Regions from separate parts of the Parageobacillus sp. NEAU-HV-2 genome, predicted to be linked through region 1. Evidence: predicted binding sites of a transcription regulator. Region 1 holds the regulator's gene; each other region holds the start of a gene.
What was found. Region 1 encodes Rex, which represses fermentation and respiration genes when NADH is low (regulators of the CRP and FNR family bind a similar motif). Its sites were predicted from a motif close to TTGTGAAATATTTCACAA; they were not measured.
Positions count from the first base shown of each region.

Region 1 (5,216 bases):
CGTGATCTTGATAAATATCAGGATCACATAATTGTTCTTCAACGTGCGCAATTTGTTGTTCTAATTCGCTAATTTCCGCTTCGATTTCTTCAATGCGGCGCTTGCGCTGCCGTTCTAGCTTTTTTGCTTCTTTTTCTTGCTCATAACTCGATTTTTTCTTTGATTCCCCATCAGGAAGGTTCACGTTTGTTTGCGGTTGCTCCGCAGCGATGAGGCGTTCGAGTTCCAGCATTTCTTCTTTTTTGGCGATATAGTAGTCATAGTCACCTAAATATTCAGTAATTCCATCGCTAGAAAGTTCGTATATTTTCGTGGCGATGCGGTTGATAAAGTAGCGGTCATGGGAAACGAACAAAATCGTTCCAGGGTATTCAATTAAGGCATTCTCAAGCACTTCTTTGCTGTCTAAATCAAGATGGTTGGTCGGTTCGTCTAAAATAAGGAAGTTTGCTTTTTGCATCATCAATTTGGCGAGCGCCAGTCTTGCTTTTTCGCCACCGCTGAGCGCCGATACAGGCTTTAGTACATCGTCCCCGGAGAATAAGAAGTTCCCGAGCACGGTGCGGATTTCTTTTTCCGTTTTATCGGGATATTCATCCCAAAGTTCATCGAGCACACGCTTATTCGAGGACAAGTCGGCCTGGTTTTGGTCATAGTAGCCGATTTGCACGTTTGAGCCGTAGCGGAAACGCCCTGCTTGCAGCGGGAGTTTGTTGACAATCGCTTTTAACAACGTGGATTTGCCGATTCCGTTCGGACCAATCAGAGCGATGCTTTCCCCGCGCGTGATGCGAAAGCGAACATTATGAATAATTGGCTGATCTGCATCATATCCCACTGCGACATCTTCAGCGATTAACACGTCATTGCCGCTTTCCCGCTCGATTTCGAAGGAAAATGAGGCAGCTTTTTCATCCCCAACTGGCTTCTCCATTCTTTCCATTTTTTCTAGCCGTTTTCTTCTGCTTTGCGCGCGCTTGGTTGTCGAAGCGCGGGCGATATTGCGTTGAATAAAGTCTTGCAGCTTTGCAATTTCTTCTTGCTGTTTTTCATATAGTTTTCGTTCCCGTTCGTATTCCTCTGCCCGTTTCTCTAAGTAGCGGCTGTAATTTCCGCTATACCGCTTTAATGTCGAGCGCGATAGCTCGAATACTTGAGTGACGACCTTATCGAGAAAGTAGCGGTCATGGGAGACGATTAAAATAGCGCCAGGATACGTTTGTAAATATTGCTCAAGCCATGTTAATGTTTCGAGGTCTAAATGGTTGGTCGGCTCGTCCAAAATAAGCAAATCGGGTTTCGTTAAAAGCAATTTTCCGAGCGCCAGCCGCGTTCGCTGTCCGCCGCTTAACGATTGGACAGGAGTTGTCATATAATCGTACTTAGAAAACTGCAAACCGTGTAAAATGGAGCGGATATCGGCTTCGTATTGGTAACCGCCTTGTTCTTTATAACGCTCTTGTAGCGTGTCGTATTCTTTTAATAATTTTTCATAACGGGATGCATCTGCGAGCAAATCAGGATCGCCCATTTGCATTTCCAGCGCGCGCAATTGCTTTTCCATGGCCTTTAATGGGGCGAATACTGTCATCATTTCTTCCCAAATCGACAACGAAGAGTGAAGACCGCTGTCCTGAGCGAGATAGCCGATCGTTACTTCTTTTGGTTTCATAATCTCTCCGCTATCGTAAGACATTTCACCGGCAATGATCTTTAATAGCGTCGATTTTCCTGCTCCGTTTCTTCCGACGAGCGCAATTCGGTCTTTGGATTGTATTTCTAATTTTATATTCGATAAAATAAGGTCAGCGCCAAAATATTTTGTCAGTTGATTCACTTGTAAAATGATCATTGTTTTTCACCTCGCGTTTAACAATAATAGTGTAGCGTAAGTTACTTTCCTATCGCAATAAAACGATAAAAGACAGATGACGAAAAATAGTGTATAGTTTATAAGTGGAGGAGATTACGTTGTCAACATTTACCCATTTCAATGAACAAGGCCGAGCAAAAATGGTCGATATTACGGACAAAGAGGATACGGTCCGCATGGCGACCGCGCAAACAAGTGTGACCGTCAATAAGGAAATTTATGAAAAAATGACAAACAAGACGATCGAAAAAGGGGATGTGCTTGCCGTTGCGCAAGTGGCGGGCATTATGGCGGCGAAAAAAACAGCCGATCTCATTCCGATGTGCCATCCGCTTATGCTAAAAGGTGTCGACATTCAGTTTGCCTGGCATGTCGAAGAAGAAAAAGCGTTGTATCAATTGTTGATTACCGTAACAGTGAAAACAAAAGGAAGCACAGGGGTAGAGATGGAAGCGCTAACGGCCGCCTCTGTATGTGCGCTGACAGTATATGATATGTGCAAGGCGCTTGATAAAGGAATGGTGATTGGCCCAACCTATTTAGTAGAGAAAATGGGTGGAAAGTCAGGACATTATCAACGCAAAAAGAGAAGTGCTGGGGGATTTATCGATGAGCAATGAACAGCCAAAAATTCCGCAAGCAACGGCCAAACGTTTGCCGTTATACTATCGTTTTTTAAAAAATTTACACGCTTCCGGAAAACAACGCGTTTCTTCTGCCGAGCTGAGCGAGGCGGTTAAAGTCGATCCTGCGACGATCCGCCGCGATTTTTCTTATTTTGGCGCGCTTGGCAAAAAGGGATACGGATATAATGTCAACTATTTGTTGTCATTTTTCCGGAAAACGCTCGATCAAGACGAGATAACGGAAGTTGCGTTATTTGGAGTCGGGAACTTAGGCACCGCATTTTTAAACTATAATTTCTCGAAAAACAATAATACGAAAATTGTGATGGCATTTGACGTAGATGAAAGGAAAGTCGGTACAGAAGTCGGCGGGGTGCCCGTCTATCATTTGGATGAATTAGAAGACCGTCTTCACGAGGGAATTCCAGTAGCGATTTTAACGGTGCCTGCCCATGTCGCCCAATGGATTACCGACCGTCTTGTCCAAAAAGGAATTAAAGGGATTTTAAATTTTACGCCGGCGCGCTTGAACGTACCGAAGCATATTCGCGTCCACCATATCGACTTAGCGGTCGAATTGCAGTCGCTCGTTTATTTTTTGAAAAACTATCCGCTTGAATAAAGGAGAGAATAAAACATGAAATATTTATTAATCGTGCTTGTCATTTTATTATTGTTTGGAACAAAAAAACTTCCGGAATTGGGCAAGTCGCTCGGTCAATCGCTCCGCGAGTTTAAGGATGCGACGAAAGGATTAGCCGATGAAGATGAAAAAAAAGCCGACCAATGATGAGTTAGGATGGTTGAGACATGAATGATAAAGAAATGTCGGTGTATGAGCACCTAGGAGAGTTGCGAAAACGGCTTATCATTGTTCTTGTTTTTTTTGGCATTGCCTTGATAGGGAGCTTCTTTTTTGTCGAACCGATCATTTTATATTTGCAGCATACGGATGAAGCAAAAGAATTGACGATGAATGCATTTCGTTTGACAGACCCGATCAAAATTTACTTTCAGTTTGCCTTTGTCATCGCCTTTATTCTTACTGCCCCGGTTTTGCTTTATCAAATTTGGGCGTTTGTCAGCCCAGGGTTATATGAAAAAGAGCGAAAAGTGACGTTAAGCTATATTCCGCTTTCGATTTTTCTCTTTTTAGCAGGCGTTAGTTTTGCGTATTTTGTCTTATTTCCGTTTGTCGTTCGTTTTATGCAAAATTTGGCGGAACGCCTCGGTATTCATCAAGTCATCGGTATTAATGAATATTTCGAATTTTTGCTTCAGCTCGTCTTGCCGTTTGGCATTGTCTTTCAGCTGCCGGTAGTTGTGATGTTTTTAACAAGACTTGGTTTGATTACACCGATGTTATTGAGCAAAGTACGAAAATACGCTTATTTGGCCTTGCTGATTTTAGCTGCGGCCATTACGCCGCCGGATGTATTATCACAAGTGATTGTGATGATTCCGCTTTCGATTTTATATGAAGCAAGCATTTGGATCTCCAAAATGGCTTACCGCAAAGTATTATTGGCGCAACAGGAACAAGAAAACCTCCCGTGATATCAAACGGGAGGTTTATTGCGAAAGTGGAATGCGAAGAGACGTATGGCTGCTCCAAAATCAAGCGTAGCCAGGATGGCAAGGAAGATGGTGAAAAAGTTCCAAATCGTATCTTTTGCACTTTGAATGGACAAGTAAGTAAATAGTACTCCCATCAGAAAATAGGCAAAAGCGAATTGCAATGGTGTCCTTCTCATTGTATTAAAAGCCCCCAATAATGAGTTGTATATGTTCTGCCTGCCGCATCATTTTTTCAATTTCATCAGCAAACAATGTTTGCACCAAGACTACGAACGTATTCATCGTAACATGAGCGAATATCGGAACGAAAATGCGCCCCGTTTTCGCATAAAGAAAGGCAAACGTAAAACCCATTGCCGCATATAAAAGCAGATGCTCCAATTCCATATGGACTACCGAAAATAATAGCGAACTGATGAGCGCGGCAATGAAGAAGTTGTATTTTTGATATAGCGTCCCGAAAATAATTTTGCGAAAAATAATTTCTTCTAAAATCGGGCCGATAATGGAAGTAACGATGATCAATATCGGGGTGACTTGAATGATTTCGACAATTCGTCTCGTGTTTTCCGAGCCCGGTTCGATGCCAAGCAGACGCCATTCAATATTAGCGGCAATGCTCTGGGCAAACAGGGCTAAAAAGACGCCGCCGATCGCCCACATCCAGGCGACAGGCAAGGAAACGCGATAACGAGTATGCCGCTGTTTTATATCCTCGCGCAAGAAAAAGAGAATAATCAAAAACGCAATCGCAAAGCTAATGACCGCCCAATAGCCAGAAGTGAGCTGTGCGGCAACGAGCTTGTTTTCGGCATGTTTCCCCACGCCGAGAAAGCGCAAAAGCGGAACCCCTATAATACCGGACAGCTGCATGATGATATACGTAATAATGACATACCAATATTGTCGTTTCAAGAAAACTTACCCCTTTACCAACAAAATAGTGATGCTTCCCGTATTTTAGCACATCTTTTACAAAAATATAAAAAAATTGACTGCCGCTGTTTATAGATCATGGAAGTATGAAATAATTGAAAAGGATTTAGAAATTTTGTATTTCATACTTGCAAAAAAAAGAGAAGTTCATTAATATTATAAGTGTGTTAGCACTCGATTGAGATGAGTGCTAATAAGAACGG
Region 1 covers NZ_JBXUJJ010000023.1:4,513-9,728, reverse strand. The annotation lists gene AC1WMD_RS18545 (ABC-F family ATP-binding cassette domain-containing protein) at 1-1,852, opposite strand, end outside; gene moaC (cyclic pyranopterin monophosphate synthase MoaC) at 1,972-2,493, shown strand; gene AC1WMD_RS18535 (redox-sensing transcriptional repressor Rex) at 2,483-3,121, shown strand; gene AC1WMD_RS18530 (twin-arginine translocase TatA/TatE family subunit) at 3,137-3,289, shown strand; gene tatC (twin-arginine translocase subunit TatC) at 3,310-4,056, shown strand; gene AC1WMD_RS18520 (YdiK family protein) at 4,059-4,211, opposite strand; gene AC1WMD_RS18515 (CPBP family intramembrane glutamic endopeptidase) at 4,258-4,992, opposite strand.

Region 2 (5,216 bases), on a different contig from region 1:
TATGATAGTAATTTTCATTTTCATTTGTTGTGATTTGCATCACATTCATTAGAAAAAGATTTCTTTTTCTAATCCTTCTTTATCAATAAGGTAAAATCCATCTTCATTAATATCGATCAATCCTTTTCGTTTTAATTGACTGAGCGTTCGGCTTACTGTTTCCCGTGAGGTGCCGATCATATTGGCAAGCTCTCGGTTCGTCACATGAGCAGTCAAAAGGTAAAGCTTTCCTTGACGCACCGCATTTGTTTTCGTTAAGCGCAACAGAAGCATAATAATTTGTTCATACGTGTTATGGAGAATTTGTTCTTCTAAACGATTTTGCAAGTCAACGATTTTTTCGCCCATGACGCGAAATAATTTAATGCATAACTCTGGATAGCAAATTAACGTTTGTTCGAAGTCCGCGATTGGAATCACAATTAACGTTGCTTCGTCGATGACTTCCGCGTGCGCAGGGTACGTACCTTTTAAGAAAAAACCGGTATGCGGAAACATTTCACCTGTCTGCAAAATCGAAACAATTTGTTCTTTTCCGCTCATATCGGTTTTATAAATTTTTACCGTTCCGGAATGGATGAAATAGACGCGTTCTAACGGATCCCCTTGCATAAAAACAAATGTCCGTGGTTTATAAACGCGTACATGGGAAATCGATACGAGTGATTCCAGTTCATGATCGGATAACTCGCGAAAAAGCGGAACATTTTTTAGTCTCTCTTTCATCCAATCATTCGTCATGCTTCCATCTCCTTATACAAATTTTACAAAAATGTGTCTTTTACCAAGTGGAATTCCTTTTGATAAGAATAAAGGAACTACAAAGCTTTCCGTTATTTCTATACTACCATTTTATGAGTTTCTGCATATGCGAGCTGTGACATAAATCATAGTATGCGTTTGTCATGACTCACATTTTTTTTATTTTTGCAGCGTTACAATCAGGGTGAATCAAAGATAGGAGGTTGAGGATAGATGGAAGTGAACCCATCAGTCCGTCCGTCTTTACGTCCCGAACGGCGGACACAAAATAGTTTCCTTAAATCAATATTAGTTTTTACGATTTTAATCAGCTTTACCGTCCTGCTTGTCGGCGGATACTGGATTTTTAAAGAAATGGCGCCGCGGCCGAAAGAAGTGCGGAGCGAAAGCGGCAAAGTGTTGATGACAAAAGAAACGATTATCGGCGGACAGGCCGTATTTCAAAAGTATGGCTTGATGGATTACGGTACCGTACTTGGGCATGGATCTTACATGGGTCCAGATTATACAGCAGAGGCATTGAAGATTTACACAGAAGGAATGCAAGAGTATAAAGCAAAAGAACTTTATGATAAACCGTTCTCGCAACTATCCAAAGATGAAAAAACGATCATTCGTGATAAAGTAATTAAAGAAATGCGGAAAAACCGCTACAATCCGGTTACTGATGTGCTTGTGCTAACCGATGCGCAAGTGTATGGACTCGAAAAAGTCCGCGATTATTATCGCGATGTATTCACCAACGGTGACGGCTGGGGCTTGCAAAAAGGGCTAATTAAAGAATCAGATATGCCGAAAACACATCGCGCCTGGGTAGCGGACAGCGACCAAATTCGGCAAATTGCTGATTTCTTCTTCTGGACAGCTTGGTTATCAAGCACTCCAAGAATTGGGGACCACATTACGTACACAAACAACTGGCCATATTATGAAGATGCAGGAAATACGATGTCGTTTTCCGCCATGTGGTGGAGCGGAGCAAGCGTGACCATCTTAATTTTATTTGTCGGGATTATTTTGTTCTTCTTCCATCGCTATCAATTGAGCATGCAGGAAGCATATAAAGAAGGACAATTCCCGGTTATCGATTTGCGTAAGCAGCCATTGACTTCTTCGCAAGTGAAATCAGGAAAATACTTTACGATTGTTGCTGTGCTGTTTTTCGTTCAATCGATGTTTGGTGCGTTACTTGCCCATTATTATGTAGAGCCAGACAGCTTTTTCGGCATCAAATGGATTCATGATTTATTGCCGTTTAACATTGCGAAAGGCTACCATTTACAATTAGCGATTTTCTGGATTGCGACATCATGGCTAGGCATGGGGGTTTTTATCGCACCGCTGGTCGGCGGGCATGAGCCGAAAAAACAAGGGCTTCTCGTTGATATTTTGTTCTGGGCGCTTGTTGTTCTTGTCGGCGGCAGCATGATCGGTCAATGGCTCGGAGTAAACGGATATTTAGGAAACAGCTGGTTCTTGCTTGGCCATCAAGGTTGGGAATATCTTGAGCTTGGCCGCATTTGGCAAATTATATTAGTAGTAGGCATGTCTATTTGGTTATTTATCGTCTTCCGCGGCATTAAGAGCGGATTGAAACGGGAAAGCGATAAAGGCGGATTGATTCACTTATTGTTCTACTCGGCGATTGCGGTGCCGTTCTTTTACATCTTTGCGTTCTTTATGAAGCCGGACACGAACTTTACGATGGCCGATTTCTGGCGCTGGTGGATTATCCACTTGTGGGTAGAAGGAATTTTTGAAGTGTTTGCGGTTGTTGTGATCGGCTTTTTGTTGGTGCAAATGAAACTTGTCACAAAACAATCTACAGTAAGAGCGTTATATTTCCAATTTACGATCTTGCTTGGCAGCGGGGTCATTGGCATCGGTCACCACTATTATTACAATGGTTCGGCGGAAATATGGATCGCACTTGGTGCCGTCTTCTCGGCGCTCGAAGTCATTCCGCTTACATTGCTTATTTTAGAAGCATATGAACAGTATAAAATGATGCGTGATGGCGGGGTTAACTTCCCTTATAAATCGACATTCTGGTTCTTAATTTCTACAGCGATTTGGAACTTAGTCGGTGCGGGAGTGCTTGGATTCCTCATTAACTTGCCGGCAGTCAGCTACTTTGAACACGGACAATTTTTAACGCCGACTCACGGCCATGGGGCGATGATGGGAGTATACGGAATGTTCGGTATTGCCGTGCTGCTTTATTCATTGCGTAACATCGTGAAACCGGAAGCATGGAATGATAAATGGTTAAAATTCGCATGCTGGATGCTCAATATCGGGCTTGCAGGAATGATTGCAGTGACGCTGCTGCCAATCGGTATTCTGCAAATGAAAGAAGCGTTTGAACATGGCTATTGGGTATCGCGTTCTCCAGCGTTTTTACAACAGGATCTTGTACAAAACTTGATTACGATCCGTGCTGTTCCAGATACGATTTTCTTAATTGGTGTCATTGTGATTATGGTATTCAGCGTCAAATCGCTATTCCATTTGCGTAAACCGACACACGGTGAGAAAGAAGCGCTTCCGGTTGCCGATCTAACCAAAGAAGAATAAATAAAAAGAATCACAGCACAAATCGCTGTGATTTTTTTTATCTCTGTATGATAGCGCTTTCTATTTTGTTCATTGTTAGCTGCTTTTCGCTTCTTCTTTTTCTTCGTAACATTGAAAACAATACAACGTTTCTTTTTCGTCGCTAACGATGCCGTTTAAAAACCCGTGCAAACAATGTATCGGTTTGCCGCACTGCGAACAAAAGCCAACAAGCTCTTCCAACATCATTTCTCCTTTCATAAACGATTGAAAATTATCATTCGTAAGTTGTGATGTTCATCACTACGACAAACGACAAAAACGATTATGATGTGTATATAATTCATTATACTATAAAGGAGGCAACAATTATGAGACAATTTGCCATAAAAATTCATGCTCCTGATTATGAACCGCGCGAAAGACATCCTGCGATTTTTCGCTTATTCGATAGCTTGAAACCAGGTGAAGTGATGGAATTAACAAACGATCATGATCCGCGTCCGTTACATTATCAGTTTATGATGGAGCGTCCAGAACAGTTTACTTGGGAGTACTTAGAAGAAGGACCGGAAATTTGGCGAGTGGCAATCGGTAAAAAATAAATAAGATTTTTAGAAAAGATTCCTAGAAAATTACGGGAATCTTTTCTTTTCGTTGCCTTCATGATACAGTGAAACAGAGAGTTGGCGAAAGGGGACAGACGGTGAAAGGAATGACAGGGATTGTTCTTGCCGGGGGGCAGTCGCGGCGTTTTGGCAGCCCGAAAGCGTTTGCCAAGTTTAACGGAAAATATTTTTTTGAAATTGCTGTAGAAACGTTACGCACAGTGACAGAGGATATTTATATTGTTAGTCATCCTTCACTAGTAGACTGTTTTCGACAAAAGACAGTGGAAAAAGTGGTCATGGACGATGAACGATATCGTGGTCAAGGACCGCTTGCTGGAATTTATACGGCTATGAAAGAAAGCGAAGCGGAATGGATGTTTGTGCTTCCGTGCGATATGCCGCATATGCGGCCGGAAGTCGCGATAAAACTTGCGGAATATGTTAACGAGGAATTTGATGCGATTATATGCGCGCATTTTGGCCAAATTCAGCCGTTAGTTGGCATATATCATCGACGGACATGCGAGCAAATCGAAAAGTTGCTGCAAGCAAAGGATAACAGGATGAAGTCGCTTTTTCATCGTTGTCAAGTCCGCTATGTGACGGAACAAGATTTTTGGGAAGATGAGATCGTATTTCGCAATGTAAATGAACGAAATGAGTATGACGATATTGTGACATAAATGGTTTTGTGATTTATGTCACATGAGTATTCCTTCCTATGCAGTACAATGAAAGCAAGGAGGGGAAATAAGTGAGGGACTTTAACGAAAATCCGTTTATTGTGATTTGGGAATTAACAAGGGCATGTCAGTTAAAATGTCTTCATTGCCGGGCGGAAGCGCAATATCACCGCGATCCGCGCGAATTGACATTCGAAGAAGGGAAAAAGTTAATTGATGATATATATGAGATGGACCAGCCGCTTCTCGTGTTTACTGGCGGAGATCCGCTCATGCGCCCGGATGTATATGATCTTGCGAAATATGCGATTGACAAAGGCCTTCACGTTTCAATGACGCCAAGCGCGACGCCGAACGTTACAAAAGAAGCAATTCGAAAAGCGAAGGAAGTTGGGCTTTCACGTTGGGCGTTTAGTTTGGACGGGCCAAACGCGGAAATTCATGACCATTTCCGCGGAACACCTGGTTCCTTCGATTTGACGATCAAAGCGATTGAATATTTGCATGAGCTTGATATCCCGGTGCAAATTAACACCGTTATTTCTCGTTACAATGTTCATGCTCTTGATGAAATGGCAGAGTTGGTTGAAAAACTAAAATGTGT
Region 2 covers NZ_JBXUJJ010000001.1:195,670-200,885, forward strand. The annotation lists gene AC1WMD_RS01110 (Crp/Fnr family transcriptional regulator) at 49-741, opposite strand; gene AC1WMD_RS01115 (nitric-oxide reductase large subunit) at 976-3,339, shown strand; gene AC1WMD_RS01120 (hypothetical protein) at 3,415-3,561, opposite strand; gene AC1WMD_RS01125 (DUF2249 domain-containing protein) at 3,690-3,923, shown strand; gene AC1WMD_RS01130 (molybdenum cofactor guanylyltransferase) at 4,034-4,612, shown strand; gene AC1WMD_RS01135 (TIGR04053 family radical SAM/SPASM domain-containing protein) at 4,684-5,216, shown strand, end outside.
Region 2: a site for Rex is predicted at 3,607-3,624, ahead of AC1WMD_RS01125 (DUF2249 domain-containing protein). Genes of this name have one in related genera too.

Region 3 (5,216 bases), on a different contig from region 1:
TGAGTTTATGGATGTCGGCACAACGAATGGATGGGATTTCTCACATGTTGTCACGAAAAAAGAAATGTATGAACAACTGCAGCAACTCCATCCGCTCGAGCCAGTGGAAAAAGCCTACTTCGGTGAGGTGGCAAGCCGCTACCGCTATGTTGGCACGAACGTGGAAGTCGGCTTTATCGCCTCGGTGACCGAATCGTTTTGTCGCAGCTGCACACGGGCGCGCATTTCCGCCGATGGTACGCTGTATACGTGCTTGTTTGCGTCAAGCGGTGTTTCGTTAAAAGAAAAGCTGCGTTCGGGAGCGGATAAAGGGGAGATCAAGAAAGTGATTGCATCCACATGGAACATGCGGACAGACCGCTACTCGGACGAACGGACGGAGCAAACGGCGAAAATGCGGAAGAAAATCGAAATGTCTTATATCGGCGGATAAACAAACCGGACTTGCTCGTTAGTGGAGCAGTCCGGTTGTTGTTTATTCTGTTTCATTAAGAACGCGTGGAAATAAAATGTTATTTTCCAAATGGATATGTTCAAATAAATCTTCTTCTAGCGCTTCTAGTCGATTGTAGACAAGGCGGTACGTACCGCATGCATCTTCCGGTGGGGTAAAGTCATTCGTAATTTCACGAATCGTTTTGATGATGTCGCCAGCAACGTCATGTTCATTGACAAGTTCGTGAACCACTTGTTTCATCGTTTCTCTGTTTTCCGGAGTCGGAGTTTCTTCAAATTGCAAAATAAGTGGGAAAGCGTAAGTTTCTTCTTTAACGGTATGCTGTTCCAATTCGGTTTTCAGCTCGTTAAACAGCTTATGAACTTGTGCAAGATGCGGATGATGCATTCCGTGGACGCGCATCACTTTTGTGACGTAAGGGCTGAGCTGCGGCAGTTCTTCCGCCAAGTAACGATGATGTTTTCCAATGATATGATCGATCAGCTCGCGATAAGAAGCTTCCTTCCAGTTTTTATCGATTTTTTCGAGCGATTGGGCATAAAGCGTGTTCAGCTCTTCTAAAATCGCTTGTCCGTCCAAACCGCGCTCTTTTATTGCCTCCTGCAATGGGCGCTGCCCTCCGCAGCAAAAATCAATTTTGTATGCTTTGAAAATATCGCTTGCCTTTGGGAATTGTGCTACGATATCACCGATGAGCGCTTGCTCTGTAAACCATTTTTCCATGGCTGATACCTCCATCTTTATCAATCATTACAACTTAAGCATATTTCTTTTCTTTTTTGCATGTCGTGATGTACATCACATAAATGAAGAAATTTTGAACAAATTGTGTTAGGAAAGAAATGAAACGGATAAATGTGAGGAACATCACAACTAACTTTGTTTCGTTTCCGTACAATAAAAAACAAGAAAGAAGAAAAGAGGGAATATGATGTTCCGATTGCTAAGGTCTGGCTAGTTGGAAACCGAAAATAAACAGTTAGAAAGTCGCCTAAAAGAAGTAGAGAAGCGGCTTGCTGAAAGAGAAGATACGATGCAGCAGTTTATTCGAAGAGTTTGGCGAAACGATCCAACAGCATGAGTTAGTAAGCGGCCAGCATACTGTCCTAGCGAAATAGTTGAAAAAATTATGAAAAAAGTTGATAATGTCAATAACGGTAACGAGAAGAGGGAGAAAAGCATGTTGGAAAAGCGAACTCCGATTCCGGTAACGGAAGCGATCGAAAGGGTCATGAAATATGCACGGGAAGGGGAAGCGGAAACGGTTCAGCTTGAGGAAGCATACGGTCGGTACTTGGCTGAAGAATTGCGCGCCGATCATGACGTTCCGCCGTTTGACCGCTCCCCATACGACGGTTTTGCCATTCGCGCTGTGGACTCCGCACAGGCGAAGCTGGACAACCCGGTCGAATTTGAGGTAATTGAAACGATTGGAGCGGGGCAAGTAGCTATGAAAACGGTTTCGCCATTTCAGGCAGTGCGCATCATGACAGGAGCGCAAATTCCCGCTGGATGCGACGCGGTTGTCATGCTTGAATTAGCGAAACGATATGAGCGGGATGGCAAAACATATATCTCGATCAAACGACCGTTCCGTCCGGGAGATAATATTTCGTTTCAAGGAGAGGATGCGAAAAAAGGCGATGCGCTTGTTCCAAAAGGTACGCGGATCAATCCCGGCGTGCAGGCGCTCCTCGCGACCTTTGGATATGCCGAGGTAAAAGTGGCGCGCAAGCCGCGCATCGGCATTTTCGTGACAGGCAGCGAGCTTTTGGATGTATCTGACCCGCTCGTGCCGGGAAAAATCCGCAACAGCAACGCCTATATGATTCAGGCACAAGTGGCCCGCAGCGGCGCGGAGCCGGTTTATTTCGGCAAATTAATGGACGATCTGGATACTTGTTTTGCCGCGATCCAATCCGCGCTCGATCAAGTGGATATGTTGATTACAACAGGAGGCGTCTCCGTCGGGGATTATGATTATTTGCCGGCCATTTATGAACGTCTCGGCGCTGAAATGCTGTTTAATAAAGTAGCGATGCGGCCGGGCAGCGTGACGACGGTTGCGCACCTTGACGGCAAGCTGTTGTTTGGGCTGTCGGGCAACCCATCCGCCTGCTATGTCGGCTATGAACTGTTTGTACGCCCCGTTGTGCGGACGTGGCTATTTTCCGCGAAACCGTATTTGAAAAAAGCAACGGCAACGTTGACGGTCGACTTTCCAAAGCCAAACCCGTTTACCCGCTTTGTCAGAAGTTACGTAGCGTTCGAAGACGGACGGTTAACGGTGGCGCCGGTTGGCATGGATAAATCGAATATTGTCACATCACTCGCGAAAGCGAACGCCCTGATGGTGCTTCCGGGAGGGACGCGCGGGTTTGCCAAAGGCGATACCGTCGAGGTGTGGCTGCTAGAAGACGAAGAGGGAAGCGACATATGAACGTCTGGCAAGTAGTCGGCTATAAAAACAGCGGCAAAACGACGCTGATTGAAAAATGGGTGAAAATCGCGTCTTCCGAAGGATACCGTGTTGGAACGATCAAACATCACGGACACGGCGGTGAGCCGGAAAGACGATATGCGAATGCCGACTCAGAGCGCCACGAGCGGGCGGGGGCGGTTTGTGTGTCGGTGGAAGGAGACGGATTGCTCGAGCTTCATGCCCGCCGGCCATCATGGTCGCTCGCGCAAATTTTATCGTTCTATCAACTGTTGCCGCTTGATTTTGTCCTTGTCGAGGGCTACAAAAGCGAACGATATCCAAAAGTAGTAATGGTGCGAAACGAAGAGGACTGGGATTCGCTCTCCCAGCTTTCGAACATTATTGCCGTTATTATGTGGCAACCTTTTTCACAGCCACCCTTTCTTTCATATCCTTTATTTTCCATTGATGACGAAGAAAGTTATTTACATTGGTTGATGAATGAGGTGAGAAAAAACGATGAATGAACGTCTTTTTGTCATTACGGACAAGCCGATTTCCGTCGAAGAAGTGATCCAAAAAGTGATGCGTCCGGAAGCTGGCGCGGTGGCCACGTTCATCGGCACGGTGCGCGAATGGACGAAGGGAAAGCGGACGTTATTTTTACAATATGAGGCGTATGTGTCGATGGCAGAAAAAATGCTCGCACAAATCGGTGCAGAAATTCAGGAAAAATGGCCGGAAACCAAAGTTGCCATTACCCACCGAATCGGCAGGCTGGATATCGGGGAGGCTGCTGTAGTCATCGCCGTATCATCGCCGCACCGAAACGACGCGTATGAGGCAAACCGGTACGCGATTGAGCGCATTAAACAAATTGTTCCGATATGGAAGAAGGAACACTGGGAAGATGGCACGGAATGGGTCGGCAATCAATTAGAGACAAAAGCGTACCCGACAGGGAGACCGGAAGAGGAGGATTTGCGATGATTACACTGCTTTTTTTCGCCCACTTGCAGGAGGCGGTTGGCGAAGAACGCGTCATCCTGCCGCATGTCCCAAAAACGGTAAAAGAATTAAAGGAAGAAGTGAAGCAACGTTACCATATTAGCCTAGAACAAGTGATGGTCGCGGTCAATGAGGAATATGCCGGCGATGAGCAAACGCTTCAGCCTGGCGATATTGTCGCCTTTATTCCACCGGTAAGCGGAGGATGAGAACAATGAAAAATCAGCAAAAGAAATGGATAGTTCCGAAACAACACGGGGCCTGGGCGATGTTGATTGTTCCATTTTTGTTAGGCGCATATGCAGGCGGATTTACATGGCTTCATGTCCCGCTGTTTGTCGGCTGGTTTTTCCTATACTTAGCGACATATTGCCATGATAGTTCTTTATTCATAAAAACGAGGTGCGCATGTTGACGCACCTCGTTTTTTAATAGCGCATTGCCGATGATCAAGCGTCTTTCAATTTGCTTCGTCAATGTGCATCGTTCATTTCCTTTCAAAGAGGGAGACTACTCGAAAAATGTTTAAAAATATTAAAAAAATAATTAAATATACATTTGATTTTATTTTTATACAGTATTATAATGATTACTACATGAAGTACAATTCGTCTGAGGAGGAGCGCCATGAATATTGCCATTATCGGTGCGACCGGCTACGGCGGTGCGGAATTGCTAAGGTTTTTACGCAACCATCCTCATGTGCGTCGTTGTCATCTTTATTCATCTTCGCAAGAAGGAATTCATCTTTCGGAAAGTTTCGCGCACGTCGGTGAAATAGCGGGAGCGGTGCTGCAAAAAATAGATGTCGAACAAATTGCCGATGAATGCGAGGTCGTTTTTTTCGCCACTCCGCCGGGAGTTTCCGGTACACTGGCGCCTGCATTGATCGACCGAGGAGTGAAAGTGATTGACTTATCGGGTGATTTTCGCTTAAAAGACGGATCGGTATACGAAACGTGGTACAAGCGGCAAGCGGCTTCCGATCATTATTTACAGCAGGCGGTATACGGGCTAACGGAGTGGAATAAGCCAAACATCCAAGAGGCGCAGCTTCTTTCCAACCCGGGATGCTATCCGACGGCGACATTGCTTGGTTTGGCGCCGCTTGTCAAAGAACAGCTTATCGAAGAAAATTCGATTATCGTCGATGCCAAATCGGGAGTATCGGGAGCGGGACGAAAGGCGTCATTGAACACCCATTTTTCGGAAGTGAACGAAAACGTCAAAATTTATAAAGTAAATTCCCATCAACATATTCCGGAAATCGAGCAAATGTTGCAAACGTGGAATGAACGCATTCAACCGATTACGTTCAGCACGCATTTA
Region 3 covers NZ_JBXUJJ010000001.1:205,675-210,890, forward strand. The annotation lists gene moaA (GTP 3',8-cyclase MoaA) at 1-433, shown strand, start outside; gene ric (iron-sulfur cluster repair di-iron protein) at 476-1,180, opposite strand; gene AC1WMD_RS01170 (molybdopterin molybdotransferase MoeA) at 1,638-2,897, shown strand; gene mobB (molybdopterin-guanine dinucleotide biosynthesis protein B) at 2,894-3,406, shown strand; gene AC1WMD_RS01180 (molybdenum cofactor biosynthesis protein MoaE) at 3,399-3,869, shown strand; gene moaD (molybdopterin converting factor subunit 1) at 3,866-4,096, shown strand; partial or broken gene AC1WMD_RS01190 (YwiC-like family protein) at 4,102-4,257, shown strand; gene argC (N-acetyl-gamma-glutamyl-phosphate reductase) at 4,515-5,216, shown strand, end outside.
Region 3: a site for Rex is predicted at 1,313-1,330, ahead of ric (iron-sulfur cluster repair di-iron protein). Genes of this name have one in related genera too.